Regions from separate parts of the Ruegeria sp. CH8 genome, predicted to be linked through region 3. Evidence: riboswitches for the same ligand, from Rfam matches in the RefSeq annotation. Region 3 holds a riboswitch; each other region holds the start of a gene.
The links. A riboswitch is a leader RNA that binds a small molecule or an ion and turns the genes downstream of it on or off. The one in region 3 is predicted to bind cobalamin.

Region 1 (4,405 bases), on a different contig from region 3:
ACCGGGGCCGTATCGGCCGAGGTCAGGTAGGCGCGGTAGAAGGTGACGAGGATACGTTTCGCATCGCCTGTGAACGCCGTGTCCACCGGGATCACACCGCGATCCGGACACCACACGCCGCAATCCGGCAGCGTTTTGGCGCCCATAACCGGGCCCGCATAAAGACCCGCCGCCAACGCCATCTGCGCCAAGGCGGCCTGCGCCGCGACTTCGCCACCCGTGTCGCAGAGATGCGCCAGCCGCCGTAGGGTTGAGACGGGAAGGGTGGAATACTCATCCAGCCGCGTGTCCTCGCGGCCGTCGGCAGGCAGGACGGCCAAAGCAATCCCCTTGGCCTGCGCCAGAGCCAGAACCTGCTGCAGACCGTAGGACCAGTAAGGAACACCACCGATCAGGCGGATCAGGATGCCCTTTGCGCCCTCCAGCGTCTGTTCCACGTAAGTATCGACGGACAGAGGGTGCTTCAGCGCGGTCAGGTTGGCCAGACGCATCGTGGGCATCCGCCCCTCGGGGCCGCCACCGCGATGCCAGCCCGCCGCGAAAGCGCCAAGGTCGCTGTCGGAAAAGGACAGCACCACCAGATCCGCCGGGCTCTGGCCCAGATCGGTCGGGGTTTCGGTTTCTTCTAACCCGTGGCTTTCGCGGAAGACGACATGCATGGTTTATTCGGCGGCCTCGGTCACACCCACCAAGATATCGCGGATCGCGGCCTCTTTGATGTCGTCATGCTCGGCGATCACGACCAGACGCGAGCGACGCTCTTCACCGGGCTCCCACGGGCGGTCGTATTGGTGACGGACGCGGGCCCCAACGGATTGCACCAGCAAGCGCATCGGTTTGCCCTGAACAGCGGCATATCCTTTAACGCGCAGGATGTTCATCTCAATTGCCAGACGTTCGATCTTGGCGACCAGATCGGCGGGGTCGGTTTGTTCGGGCAGTTCGACGATGATGCTTTCGAAATCGTCATGCTCGTGATCGTGGTGGCCGTCGTGATGTGACGGACGGGCGTCCATGTCGTCTTCGGCAGCAGCTTCCAGACCAAGAACGACGCGCACGTCCACGGCACCTTCGGCGACTTCGACGACAGGCAGGGTACGTGGAGCTTCGGCAGCGATGATCTCTTTGGCTTTGGCCACGCCTTCGGGGCCAGCCAGATCGGGCTTGGTCAGCAGGATGATGTCGGCGCAAGAGATCTGATCCTCGAACACTTCGGACAGGGGCGTTTCGTGGTCGATCGAGTCATCGGCCAAGCGCTGGGCATCCACGGCCTCGACATTCGGGGCGAAACGTCCGGCCGCGACGGCCTCGGCATCGGCCAGAGCGATCACACCGTCCACGGTGATCTTGGACCGGATATCGGGCCAATCGAAGGCCTTCAGCAGCGGCTTGGGCAGGGCGAGGCCGGAGGTTTCGATCAGGATGTGATCGGGGCGCGGTTCCAGAGCCATCAGCGCTTCGATAGTCGGAATGAAGTCATCGGCCACGGTGCAGCAGATGCAGCCGTTTGCCAGCTCCATGATGTTTTCGGCAGGGCAGTCAGGAATGGCGCAGGATTTCAGGATTTCGCCATCGACGCCAACGTCGCCGAACTCGTTGACCACAACGGCCAGACGCTTGCCCTGCGGATTCTGCATCAGGTGCTTGACCAGAGTGGTCTTGCCCGAGCCCAGAAAGCCGGTGATCACAGTGACGGGGAGTTTCTCGAGGTTGCTCATTTCAGGGCTCCAATCGGGGGAATACGGGCCGCACAGTTTTTGCGGAAATGTTCGGGGCGTTCGCGCCATTTGACTAAGCCGTCTTCGGTCGCGAGGTACTTGGTGGCACCTTCCACGATGGTCTCGACATGGTCGTTTTCGTTGAGGTGCTCGTAGACAAATGTCCAGCGATCCGGCCCGCCTCGCAAAACGATGGAACAGCCCTCATCACAGTTCGACAGGCATTCCACGGCATTCAGTGTGATGCCCTCAGGCAGATCGGCCTGTTCCAACGCTTTATGCAGTAATGTGCCGGGCCGTTGCGCGTCGTCCTCGACGGGCAGGCCGCGGCGGCACGTGGTACAGACCAGCAGCTCGACTGGTGCGGTCTCGGTCATGTCTCTCATCCCCCCAAATCCTCATCGCGGGGGACGGGGTTTCATGCGGGCCACGTGTTGCGACATGGACCCGACACCGGAACACCCCGCCCGGTTTCATCTTCGGGTGCTGGCAGGTCTCCCGGCTTGCGGATGTCAGAGGTGGGCCTCTGCCGGATGTCCCGCCTTCCCGGCCTATTAGGCCAGTGGCTTTGGGCACCCTCTCCGGTCACGGTCGCGGGGGCGGCTGCGTTTGACGGATGACCGCTGACGCATTCCCTTTTCATCCATCCGAAGATGGACACCAACGCAAGCGACATGCGGCACGGGCAGGGGCCTTGTCAAGCGCGAGACGCAGTGAGAAAGCGCAAGGATCAGAAAAGCGACCAGCCTATGTCAATCAGCGGCATCCGCTGCCAGCCGGGCCCGTAGCCAGGCACAGAACAACCCCGCCGCCGCAGTGGGTTGCACAGACTGTTGAGCACTGACCAGATAATGCGACAGGGCGAAAGGAATCGCCGGACCCGCAATTGCAATCGGCGCACCCTGCCGAATTGCGTTTTTGGCAAACCGTTCCAAGATAGTAGCGTATCCAGCACCAGCCATCACAAGTTGCAGCGCCGCCACCGTTGTATCCACTGAATGCCGGGGCGGTTGATCGGGGGGCGCAGTGCAGATGGCTTGAAAATACCGCGCCCAATTATCCTCGTATCCAAGGATGTGAATCAGCGGCCCATTTGTCAGTTTTGGCGAACGGTCTCCGGCTCGACAGATCGGAACCAGCTTTTCATCGGTGAGCTTTTCGGACCGAACCCCCGGCCAGTCGCCATAACCCAGCCGGATTTCCACGTCCACATCACCGGGCGTCCCGCTGTCGTTCCAAATGTGCGAGACCAGACGAACCGGGATGTCCGGATGCCGTGCGGAGAAGTCCGGCAGTTCGGCAGCTACCCAATAGGTCGCGGTCGAAATCGCTGCCCGGATCGTCAGGGTCTGACGCGAAGCAGGGCCAAACAGGCTGTTGGTGGACAGGGCAATATCTGAAAGCGCCCGCCGCACCGTCAGGGAATAGGACTGCCCTAGCTCGGTTAGCTCCAGCCGGCGCGCGTTTCGGGTGAACAGCTTTTGCCCCAACTCGGCCTCAAGGGACCGAATATGCAATGAAACCGCCGTCTGCGTCAGGCCAAGTTCCTGCGCGGTGGTGGTGAAATTCAGATGGCGCGCTGCGGATTCAAAGCTGCGTAACCAAGCTGGGTTTGGAAGGCGATCCATACTATCACCAAAAATTTTTGACCATAATGCGCTTTATTATTCATTTCCGCTTCGGCCAAGCAACAGCGATGCTTTACGCAAACAGCGACTTTCGGGAGGGAAACATGAAAGTTGGATTTATCGGTCTGGGAAATGTCGGTGGTAAACTGTCCGGCTCGTTGTTGCGCAACGGAATTGACCTGACGGTCCACGACCTAAACCCCGAATTGGTGACACAGTTCGTGACCCAAGGGGCTAAAGCTGCCGAAAACCCGGCGCAGATGATGCGGGATTGCGATGCGGTCATCACCTGTTTGCCGTCCCCCGCCGCCTCGGATGCTGTAATGCAACAGATGCTGCCTGAGGTCGGTCCCGGCAAAATCTGGATGGAGATGTCGACCACGGACCAGGCAGAGGTCAAGCGTCTGGGGGCGATGGTGATTGAACGTGGCGGGGCCGCCGTCGATTGCCCCGTGTCCGGCGGCTGCCATCGGGCGGCAACCGGCAATATCTCGATCTTTGCAGGCTGCGACCGCGCGACATTCGAGCGGATTCTGCCGTTTCTGACCACGATGGGTAGACGCGTTCTGCATACCGGAGAACTGGGCACGGCCTCTGTTCTGAAGGTGCTGACAAATTACCTAGCCACCGCCAACCTGATCACCTGCGCTGAGGCACTGGTTACTGCCAAGGCCGCCGGGATGGACCTCAACACCACTTATGAGGCGATCAAAATCTCGTCCGGCACTTCGTTTGTGCATGAAACCGAAAGCCAGGTCATCCTGAACGGGTCTCGCGATATCTCGTTCACAATGGATTTGGTGAAAAAGGATATCGGCCTGTTCCAGGACGTCGCCGACCGCGCCGGAGTACCGTTGGAAATCAATCCGGTGATGATCAAAATCTTCGACGATGGAATTGCACGATTCGGAGAGCGCGAACTGTCACCGAACATTATCAAGCGGCTAGAAGAGGCCACTGGCCTGAACATCACAGCCCCCGGCTTCCCGACAGAGATGCTGGACGACGAGCCGGAAGAACCAGGCTACGAAGTCGTCCCTCAGGGCAGGCGGGCTGAAT
Region 2 (4,405 bases), on a different contig from region 3:
GGCTGCCTTCCGCGCGGCACAAGGGCCCAAGGCCGCTTAGGGGTATCGGCGTCAGCCGATGGCCCGTGGCGGGCGCGGGAGAGATTCGTGGAGGGTTTGCGTTAGTCTTCCTCGAACGGGTCCCATTCGTCTTCGACCTCGGGCAGGGCTTCGGTCTCGACCTTGGTGGCGCGTTCTTCCGGTGTTTCGATCCGTTTGATACGCGCTTTCGGGAATTGCATGAGCACGGCCTGAACCAAAGGGTGCTGCTCGGCCTGCGCTTTCAGGGCCAGATCGGCCGCGTCGCGAACCTCGGCGATGGTCGCGGCATCTCCGTTGGCGACGATGGATACCGCCCAGCGGTTTCCGGTCCACCGCTGCAATGCCGAACCGATCCGGGCGGCCAGATCGGTGGGGGCGTTGTCTGTAGGTGTGAATTCGATCCGACCGGGTTGGTAGGACACGAGGCGTACGCCATTCTCAACCTCAACCAGCAGCTTCACGTCGCGGTTTGTTCGGATCAGTTCGACGACATGGTCAAAGCTGGGATACCGCGCTAGGGCTGCCTGAGTGTCTTGGGCCAACGCGGCGGTTGGCGCACCAGCCGGGCCGCGCGTGGTCGGGGCGAAAGAAGCAGGAGCTGGCTGAGCAGGAACATGGGACGGCACGGCCATGCCGCCACCGGGGCCGCCGTTCGGCGGGGGTGGCGGCGCATCCTGCAGCCGTTTGATCAGTTCTTCCGGGCTGGGCAGGTCCGCCACATGGGTCAGACGGATCACGGCCATCTCGGCGGCCATCATCGCATTCGGTGCGGCTGCAACCTCTTCGAGAGCTTTCAACAGCATCTGCCACATCCGGGTCAGTACCCGCATGGGCAGGGCCTCGGCCATCTGCTGTCCGCGGGCGCGCTCATCCGGCGAGACAGTCGGGTCTTCGGCCGCATCCGGGGTGATTTTCACAACCGAGACCCAGTGCGTGATCTCGGCCAGATCGCGCAGTACCGCCAGCGGGTCAGCGCCCTCGGCATATTGTGCGCTCAGTTCGGTCAGGGCGCCCGCCGCGTCGCCGCGCAGGATCATGTCCATCAGGTCCAACACCCGCCCGCGATCGGCCAGGCCCAACATTGCGCGCACTTGGTCGGCGCTGGTTTCCCCGGCCCCATGTGAGATTGCCTGATCCAGCAGCGAGGTCGCATCCCGCGCCGACCCTTCAGCCGCGCGGGTGATCAGGGCCAAAGCGTCGTCCGCGATCTGGGCATTCTCGGCCGCTGCGATCTTGTTGAGCAGGCCGATCATGTCCTCGGGCTCGATCCGGCGCAGATCGAAGCGCTGGCAGCGGGACAAGACGGTCACCGGGACTTTGCGAATCTCGGTCGTGGCGAAGATGAACTTCACATGCTCGGGTGGTTCCTCAAGCGTCTTCAGCAGCGCGTTGAACGCGCTGGTCGACAGCATGTGGACCTCGTCGATGATGTAAATCTTGTAGCGGGCAGACGCAGCGCGATAGCGGACGCTGTCGATGATCTCGCGGATATCATTCACGCCGGTGCGACTGGCGGCGTCCATTTCCATCACGTCGACATGACGGCCTTCCATGATAGCCACGCAATGCTCGCACTGACCGCAGGGTTCCGTGGTCGGCTTGCCTTCGCCATCGGGGCCGATGCAGTTCATGCCCTTGGCGATGATCCGCGCCGTGGTGGTTTTGCCGGTGCCGCGAATGCCGGTCATGATGAAGGCCTGCGCGATCCGGTCAGCCTCGAACGCGTTTTTCAGCGTGCGCACCATCGCGTCCTGACCCACAAGGTCGGCAAAGGTTTCGGGGCGGTATTTGCGGGCAAGAACCTGATAGGCGGGGCTGGGCGTGTCGTTCATGTCTGCTCTGTCGGATTCGGGTTCCGATGCAGCGTAGAGACCCCCGCCGCCCGCGTCCACATCCCCATTGGCGAATTTCCGTTTGCGTCGCAGTTTATGTACCGTAAGCGCGTATCAAGAGGGGGCATCTGGTGAGACTGTTTGCAATTCATCCCGTGCAGGTGGGGAACGGTATGGTAGCCCTGTCACCATTGCCGGGGCGTGCCGGTAACTACCTGCAGGATATTGGCTTAATTCGCGATTGGCAGCCTGATCTGGTGATTTCCATGACCACCGAGAGCGAGATGTTGCAGGAGGGTGCCGCCGGGTTTGGTGATGACCTACGCGCCGCGGCAATCGGTTGGGCGCATCTGCCGGTCGCAGATTTTGGCGCGCCGCCGCCTGAGATCCAGGCCGCATGGCCCGAAGTCAGCGCAGCGGCGGCACAGGCTCTGGCCCGTGCTGGCCGCGTGCTGGTACATTGCCGGGGTGGTTGCGGTCGGTCCGGTATGGTCGCCTTGCGCCTTATGGTCGAACATGGCGAACGCCCTGAGGCAGCGCTAAAACGCCTGCGCGCCGTGCGGCCCTGTGCCGTCGAGACCGACGGCCAGTTGGCATGGGCTGCGCAGGCGACCAGCACCCGACGGGACAGCTAACTCAGAGCGCCGCGTGCTGATCCGGTTGCGCAACTGAGTTCGGTGCCAGTGTCGAAACTTCGAGCATCGCACAGGGCGAGTGAGCTAGGACATCTGCGGGCAGAGAGCTGAACGTATCCGTGAACATCATGTCTGCATAACTATCAAGAGAATCGGTAGAGACATCTGGCTCCGCGCCGCAATAGACCCGAATCTGATCCTGTCGCGCACGAAAACGGGCGGTGCAGCCTTCGGGGCAATGGCTCAGTTCGCTGCTGCCTTCGACCTGAAAATCTGGTGTTGTGGCAGGTGCGGCGGTCTCAATCGCCTGTGTGATGACACGCGCGACCTGTGCCAGTGCCGGGCAGGTCTTGCCGGTGCGTTGGCATACGGTGGCCGAAAATTCGTGTGTTTTGGTCTTCCAGATCATGATGCGCCCTCCGCGCGCAGGACGGGGGCATAGAACAGGTGTGACAGCGTGCTGACGACCTGCCCGGACACCCCGCCCGAGTTTCGGTTTTGCTTTGATGGCAGGTCTCCTGACTTGCGGGTCATCGCTTTGCCGACCTTCCCAGCCTTTCGGCCAGTGGTGTTTCGGCATTGCTCACCGCTTACAGTTGCGGGGGCAGTCGCGGCCTTGGTTCATTCTGGCATAGCCAGGCAGAACCGCACCGTGTTCCCTTTTCATCCCGCCCCGCGATCGGGGTCGAGAACCATCGCGTCATCGCTAGCGGGTGTGGGCGGCCCGAGTCAAGTGGGCAATTTGCACGGTCAAGTGGACGTGTGGTCATGCACGGCCACTGTTGACTTGTGACGGCAAACACGGCGGACTGTAGAAAGTGAACTAATCGGTTCAATGCCCGGAGCCCGTACCATGCTGGACACTACACAGACCGTATCGACCGAAGATTTCCAGTTTCCGTCCGGCACAGGCACCTTGTCTGCGCGCCTGTATCTGCCAGCATCTGCGCCACGGGTGGCGGTGGCCATTCACAGCGCGACCGGTGTGCCGAGAGATTACTATCAGCATTTTGCCCGCTGGCTGGCTGCCGAACAGGGGATGGCCTGCCTGACCTATGACTACAGCGATTTTGGCCATTCTCTGAACGGATCGCTGAAAGCATCGCGGGTCAAGATGGCCGACTGGGCTTTGATCGACATGCCTGCGGCCCGGGCGGAGATGCGCCGCAGGTTCCCTGACGCGCAGCAGTGGAGCATAGGCCATTCCGTGGGCGGAATGCTGGGGCCAATTCAGCCGGATATCGATCAGATCGATCGCATGATTTGTGTCTGCGCCGGCCCGGTGACGGTGTCGGATCACCCCTGGCCCTATCGGGCGCTGGCTTTGCTGTTTTGGTACGGCCACGCGCCCTTGGCGGTGAAAACCCTGGGATATCTTCCTGGCAAGGCGCTGGGATTCGGGGCAAACCTGCCCGCAAGTGTCTATTGGCAGTGGCGGCGGTGGTGCACCGCGCCGCGCAACTACCTGCCCGAGATTGGGGTAAGCCTGCCCGAGGCCCGCTGGGCGCAGTCAGAGACGCCCGTGGATCTGTTCACTTTCGAAGATGACGATCTTGTCCCGCCCGCAGCGGTTTGGCGGTTGGCTGATCTGTACGGGCCGCATGCACGCCGCCACCTTTTATCACCCGATGAGTTCGGTCTTTCGGAAGTTGGCCATATCGGTGCCTTCGCCCGTCGCAACGCCACCCTGTGGCCCCGGCTGATCGCATGACGCTGCCGGTCTACATTCTCAATTGGGAAGAAGTGAGAGGTTGGACATCGACCCAAGCGGGGCTCGTTGTGGCTGCTTCCTTCCGGACCTGACCAGGTTGGCGAGGCGCTCGCCCGCGCCAACCTCTCAACGGTCGATATAGGCAACAGGCGCGGAAAAGACAACCCGTCAGAGCGCCAAACGGATCAGCAAAAAGCCTGCATCTT
Region 3 (4,405 bases):
GACCAACACCTGCCCAGTGGTCACCTGCGCCGTCAATTCATCCAGCGTGACCGGCGTGCCGTTCAGATACAGCCGGTCTTCGCCCAGCTGGACAAAGGCACGGTCTTGCGGCGCATCCGTCGAGGCCCCTCCGGTCGTGGCGTTACTCATCTCGATCTCGCCGTATTTCGAAAAAGTCGAGGTCAGCATAAAGAACAGCAACAACAGAAAGATCACGTCGATGAGCGGTGTCATCGCCATGGGTCGTCTGACAAAGGGTGCGAGGTTACGCATGTCCGGGCGTGGCCGCCATGGGTTGGGCATCTTCGGCCAGCGGGATCGCCTGCCCCGGCACCAAAACCGTGCGAAGCGCCTTGTCGGCAAACACCCGTTCACGTGCGGTGCGGCTTTCGAACCAAGACAGCACCATCGAGGTCGGCATTGCCACCGCCAGACCAACAGCGGTGGTCACCAGCGCCACCCAGATACCGCCCGCCAGCAGCGACGGATCAACCGAAGAGCCCGCAGATTGCAAGCTGCGGAACGCGTCGATCATGCCCAGAACAGTGCCGAACAACCCTAACAGGGGGGCCAATTGCGCCACGGTATCGAGCAGGCGAAAACCGCGCTCAAGACCAGCCAGCGCCAGCCCCGCCTCGGCGTCCAGCCGCTGATCCAAACCGGGTGCGTCCGGTGCGTCCATCGCAACGCCGACCAGCGGCGCAAGGTAGCTGTGGCTTTTGGCCAGGCGCGCGCGGGCGGTCTGTTCGTCACCGGCGTCCCAGGCCTCCAATGCCTGTGACAGCACCCGATGCCGCCCAACGCCCGAGGCCGCGAATTGCCAGAGCTTGTAAAGTGTGACCGCCAACGTCACCACGGACATGGCGATCAGGATGGCAACCACCGGCCCACCAAGGGCCAGGATTTCACGCAGCGCGTCAAGAAAACTCATCCCAAAAGCTCCACTTCTGTTCGGCTGTTCAAGGTCGGTGTCTCATCACATAGATCGCTGTCGGTGCCGCCGACTTTGCAATTGCTCACACCGTTGATCAGAACACGCCCAATGTTTTCGCAGGTGGTATCGCGGATATCAAACTGACGCACCCGAGGACGTTTTGCCGGCAGATCCCGAAATCCGAAAAGCGTGACGCGTTCGAAAACACCTGCGGCATCGAAAATCACCACTTGATAGCTGGCAGAGTCGATCGACGTTGAGGTTTCATTTTCGACCAGAAATGTTAGGCGGCAAGCCCCTTCCATCTCTTCCACTGCGTTCAACTCGACCATCAGGCCCGGCGCGTCTTCTTCGGTTTGGGCCTGTGCCATAAACGGCAGCGCGCAAACGATGGCGGCAAGGGCCGAACGGTGAAACTTCATAGACACGCTCCCGATTGTTCAGCGCAGGCAGGGCTTTGGCGGCGCTGTTCCTGTCATATCCAAGACCGTCGGGGCACGAAAGGTTAGCCGACATTTTAGTGATAAAGGGTGTTTCACAACGCCTTCAACCCCACCTCAGCCTGTCGTCCGGGTAAGGGACCCGTTCCTAAAGTAGATCTGCCCGGTTTTCTTGAACCTTCACGCAGATCAAGAAACGCTGCAATTGGCTGAACTTGATCTCGAGTTTCGGCGCAAATCGCGTTTCCATGGCTTTCGAAATCCTGCAGCAAAGGCGGGGCCGTTACGTTCCGTCGAAAAGATCGTATCCAAAGTTTTTTGGGTTGCCCCATCAGTGCTGCTTACCGCCTTCCAAATTACGGCTGACCAGCCCCACCAGTTTTGCGATCACCTGCCGCCCGGATGCGGTCAGCCGGGCTTTGCGTCCATTCCAACCCATCAGTTTGCACCTCCAGCGTCTCAACGCTTTCAGTGTCCAGTCGGAAGGTTGCGCGCATCGGCATAAAACCATCGACAACCATCATGCTTTGTTCCGATGGGTCGACGACCAGCTTTCCGGTCAAACGTACGGGTTCGTGGTAATAGCTGGGTGCCCAGTCACCGTTCAGCCGCACCCGTATCATCTGATTGGGCGGCGGCGGAGGAAGGTGACTGCACATACCGCGCTGAGGCACCAAATAGGCTATGGAGCGCCCGTCCGCATCGGGCGGGGCCGGAATGGCAAAACCCGCCAATGTCACTGTTTGATTATCGAATTTAGGGTTTCCCGCTGTACCGGCGCGCTTTCGGCGTTGGGCCACGACATGTCGCTGCTCCAGCAACCAGTCGACATCGATTCCGTCCCCTTCCAAAGCCCCTTCTGTCTCAACCAGAAGTTCTTGCCACTTAAGACGTTCTTCGACACTGCCTACATCTTGCTGCAGCCTGCCCCGCAGACGCACAACGAAAAGCACATCGTCAAACTGTTCCGGACTGAGATCGCGATACGGATCTTCGAATACCTGCGCAGACGGGTCGGGCAAGTCGGACCATTCCAGTGCAGCCCCCGGGGCCGCCATTGCGTATGGACCGCACAGGGCCAGTGCCAGAATCGTCATAAGAGGAAACCAATATCGCATGATCGGATTCTACCGCTCTGCCGGGCTCATTCCAGTGGGTTTTTGTCGAAACCGTCCATCGCAGAGCGCGCGCCCTACTTCAGGACTTACCGGTCAACAAAGGAACAAAAAATTTTATATTGACGCATTGGGCGATCTCGGGCAGTCATTCTGGCGATGGTTCCCCGTATTGGGGATGAAAAGGGAATACGGTGAGGTCCGCCAACTGGCACCAACTCCGTAACTGCCCCCGCAACTGTAAGCGGTGAGCAATGCCAAAACACCACTGGCCGCAAGGCTGGGAAGGTCGGCAAAGCGATGACCCGCAAGTCAGGAGACCTGCCATCTCGAATTCAACCAACCCGGGGCGGGGCGTCCTGGAAGGAGGCAAAGTGACGAAATCGTTACGTTATTACATTGCAATAAACTCGCCTCGGCAATAGACGGAGCGGGTAATGGCAAACACTCCCGAACACTGCCTGCTGATTTGTGAAACCTGCAAAGGTTCGGACGCGGCGCGTTTAATCCAAAAGGCACTGACAGATCGACTGCCCTGTGGCTACTCCGTACATTCGGTGTCGTGCATGGCAGGTTGTGACCGGCCCATAACCGTCGGCTTTCAGGCTGTTGGCAAAGCACAATACTTGTTTGGGGATATCCAAACCTCGCAAGATGTCGACGCTCTGGCCGATTTCGCGCGGCAATTCCACGCCAGTGGCGACGGCTGGACAAATGCCACAGACCGTCCGCGTGCCTTGCTCAACAAGACCCTGGCCCGCATGCCAAGGTTGAACGTGGAGGAGCGCTCATGACGGACCCTGCGTTTCTGGTCGCGCGTGACCTCGAATACTACGCGCTCAACGGCGATGTTTTGCTGCAGGGTGCATCGTTTGAACTGGACAGGGGCGCAATCCTGGCCATTGCCGGACCGAACGGGGCCGGGAAGACCACACTTCTGAACCTGCTCTGCGGCGCGGCCGAACTGGTTCTGGGCGATGTTCTGGTCAACGGGCGCAGCCTGAAACAGATGTCCGCATCCGAGCGCGCCCGCATGATCGCCGTTGTCAGCCAGCAGGAATTCCCGGACGGTCGTCTGCTGCTGCGGGATTATGTTGCCCTGGGTCAGATTCCGATCCGGTCCGACCGATCTGCCGACGCCCACGCGGCCGAGCTGGATCGGATACTGGACCTGACCGGGCTGACCGCACTGGCAGGCAAACGGATGGCCCTGCTGTCCGGCGGTGAGCGTCAGAGGGCGCACATCGCCCGGGCACTAGCGCAGAACCCGTCGCTGCTATTCCTGGATGAGCCCACCAATCATCTGGACCCGGATGCCAAGGGGCGGATGCTGTCGCTGGTGGCCGAGCTTGGCATCACCGTGGTCATGATCGTGCATGACCTCGTCATGATACCCGAATTCGCCACCCATGTGGCGCTGATGAAATCCACACGCCTGACCAGTTTCGGCCCTGTGGCCGAGGTGCTGACACCCGCGCATGTACGCGACACGTTCGGCGTTGATTACCTGTGTTTCCAGCACGAAGGCCGGGTGATCCCGGCGCTGGATATCCGAAGAACTCCCGTCTCAAACTAAAGTTAAGGAAACTCCCCCAATGAAGCAAATCTGGTCTGCGGCCCTGATCACCGCCGTGGCAGGCGGCGCCTTTGCGCATGAGGTGACGGTCGACAATTGCGGCGCGCCGCTGGTTTTTGAGACCCAACCCGAACGGCTGGTCGTGCATGACATGAACATGACCGACATGGCCTTTGTGCTGGGTCTACAAGACAAGATCGTGGGTCTGACCGGCATCACCGGCTGGTACAAAACCAGTCCGGAATTCGACACCCTGCGCGGTGACATCCCCGAGCTTGCGCCGAAATATCCGACCGTTGAAAACCTTGTCGCGGTTGAACCCGACCTGTTCTTTGCCGGT

Region 1: linked by a shared signal. The riboswitch ahead of ACR0ER_RS04055 (DUF1636 family protein) and the one ahead of ACR0ER_RS07205 (DUF1636 family protein) in region 3 are both predicted to bind cobalamin.
Region 2: linked by a shared signal. The riboswitch ahead of ACR0ER_RS21370 (hypothetical protein) and the one ahead of ACR0ER_RS07205 (DUF1636 family protein) in region 3 are both predicted to bind cobalamin.

The regions. Positions count from the first base shown of each region.
Region 1 is NZ_JBQFQR010000003.1:66,000-70,404, forward strand. It holds gene cobN (cobaltochelatase subunit CobN) at 1-659, opposite strand, end outside; gene cobW (cobalamin biosynthesis protein CobW) at 663-1,718, opposite strand; gene ACR0ER_RS04055 (DUF1636 family protein) at 1,715-2,095, opposite strand; cobalamin riboswitch at 2,190-2,398, opposite strand; gene ACR0ER_RS04060 (LysR substrate-binding domain-containing protein) at 2,471-3,346, opposite strand; gene ACR0ER_RS04065 (NAD(P)-dependent oxidoreductase) at 3,451-4,405, shown strand, end outside.
Region 2 is NZ_JBQFQR010000025.1:49,323-53,727, reverse strand. It holds gene ACR0ER_RS21380 (DNA polymerase III subunit gamma/tau) at 102-1,853, opposite strand; gene ACR0ER_RS21375 (protein-tyrosine phosphatase family protein) at 1,985-2,488, shown strand; gene ACR0ER_RS21370 (hypothetical protein) at 2,490-2,897, opposite strand; gene ACR0ER_RS21365 (hypothetical protein) at 2,894-3,022, opposite strand; cobalamin riboswitch at 2,980-3,200, opposite strand; gene ACR0ER_RS21360 (alpha/beta hydrolase family protein) at 3,342-4,199, shown strand; RNA gene ffs (signal recognition particle sRNA small type) at 4,230-4,328, opposite strand; gene ACR0ER_RS21350 (5'-nucleotidase C-terminal domain-containing protein) at 4,368-4,405, opposite strand, start outside.
Region 3 is NZ_JBQFQR010000005.1:77,915-82,319, reverse strand. It holds gene ACR0ER_RS07225 (ExbD/TolR family protein) at 1-240, opposite strand, end outside; gene ACR0ER_RS07220 (MotA/TolQ/ExbB proton channel family protein) at 266-931, opposite strand; gene ACR0ER_RS07215 (hypothetical protein) at 928-1,356, opposite strand; gene ACR0ER_RS07210 (DUF3299 domain-containing protein) at 1,731-2,492, opposite strand; cobalamin riboswitch at 2,633-2,832, shown strand; gene ACR0ER_RS07205 (DUF1636 family protein) at 2,927-3,283, shown strand; gene ACR0ER_RS07200 (ABC transporter ATP-binding protein) at 3,280-4,065, shown strand; gene ACR0ER_RS07195 (ABC transporter substrate-binding protein) at 4,085-4,405, shown strand, end outside.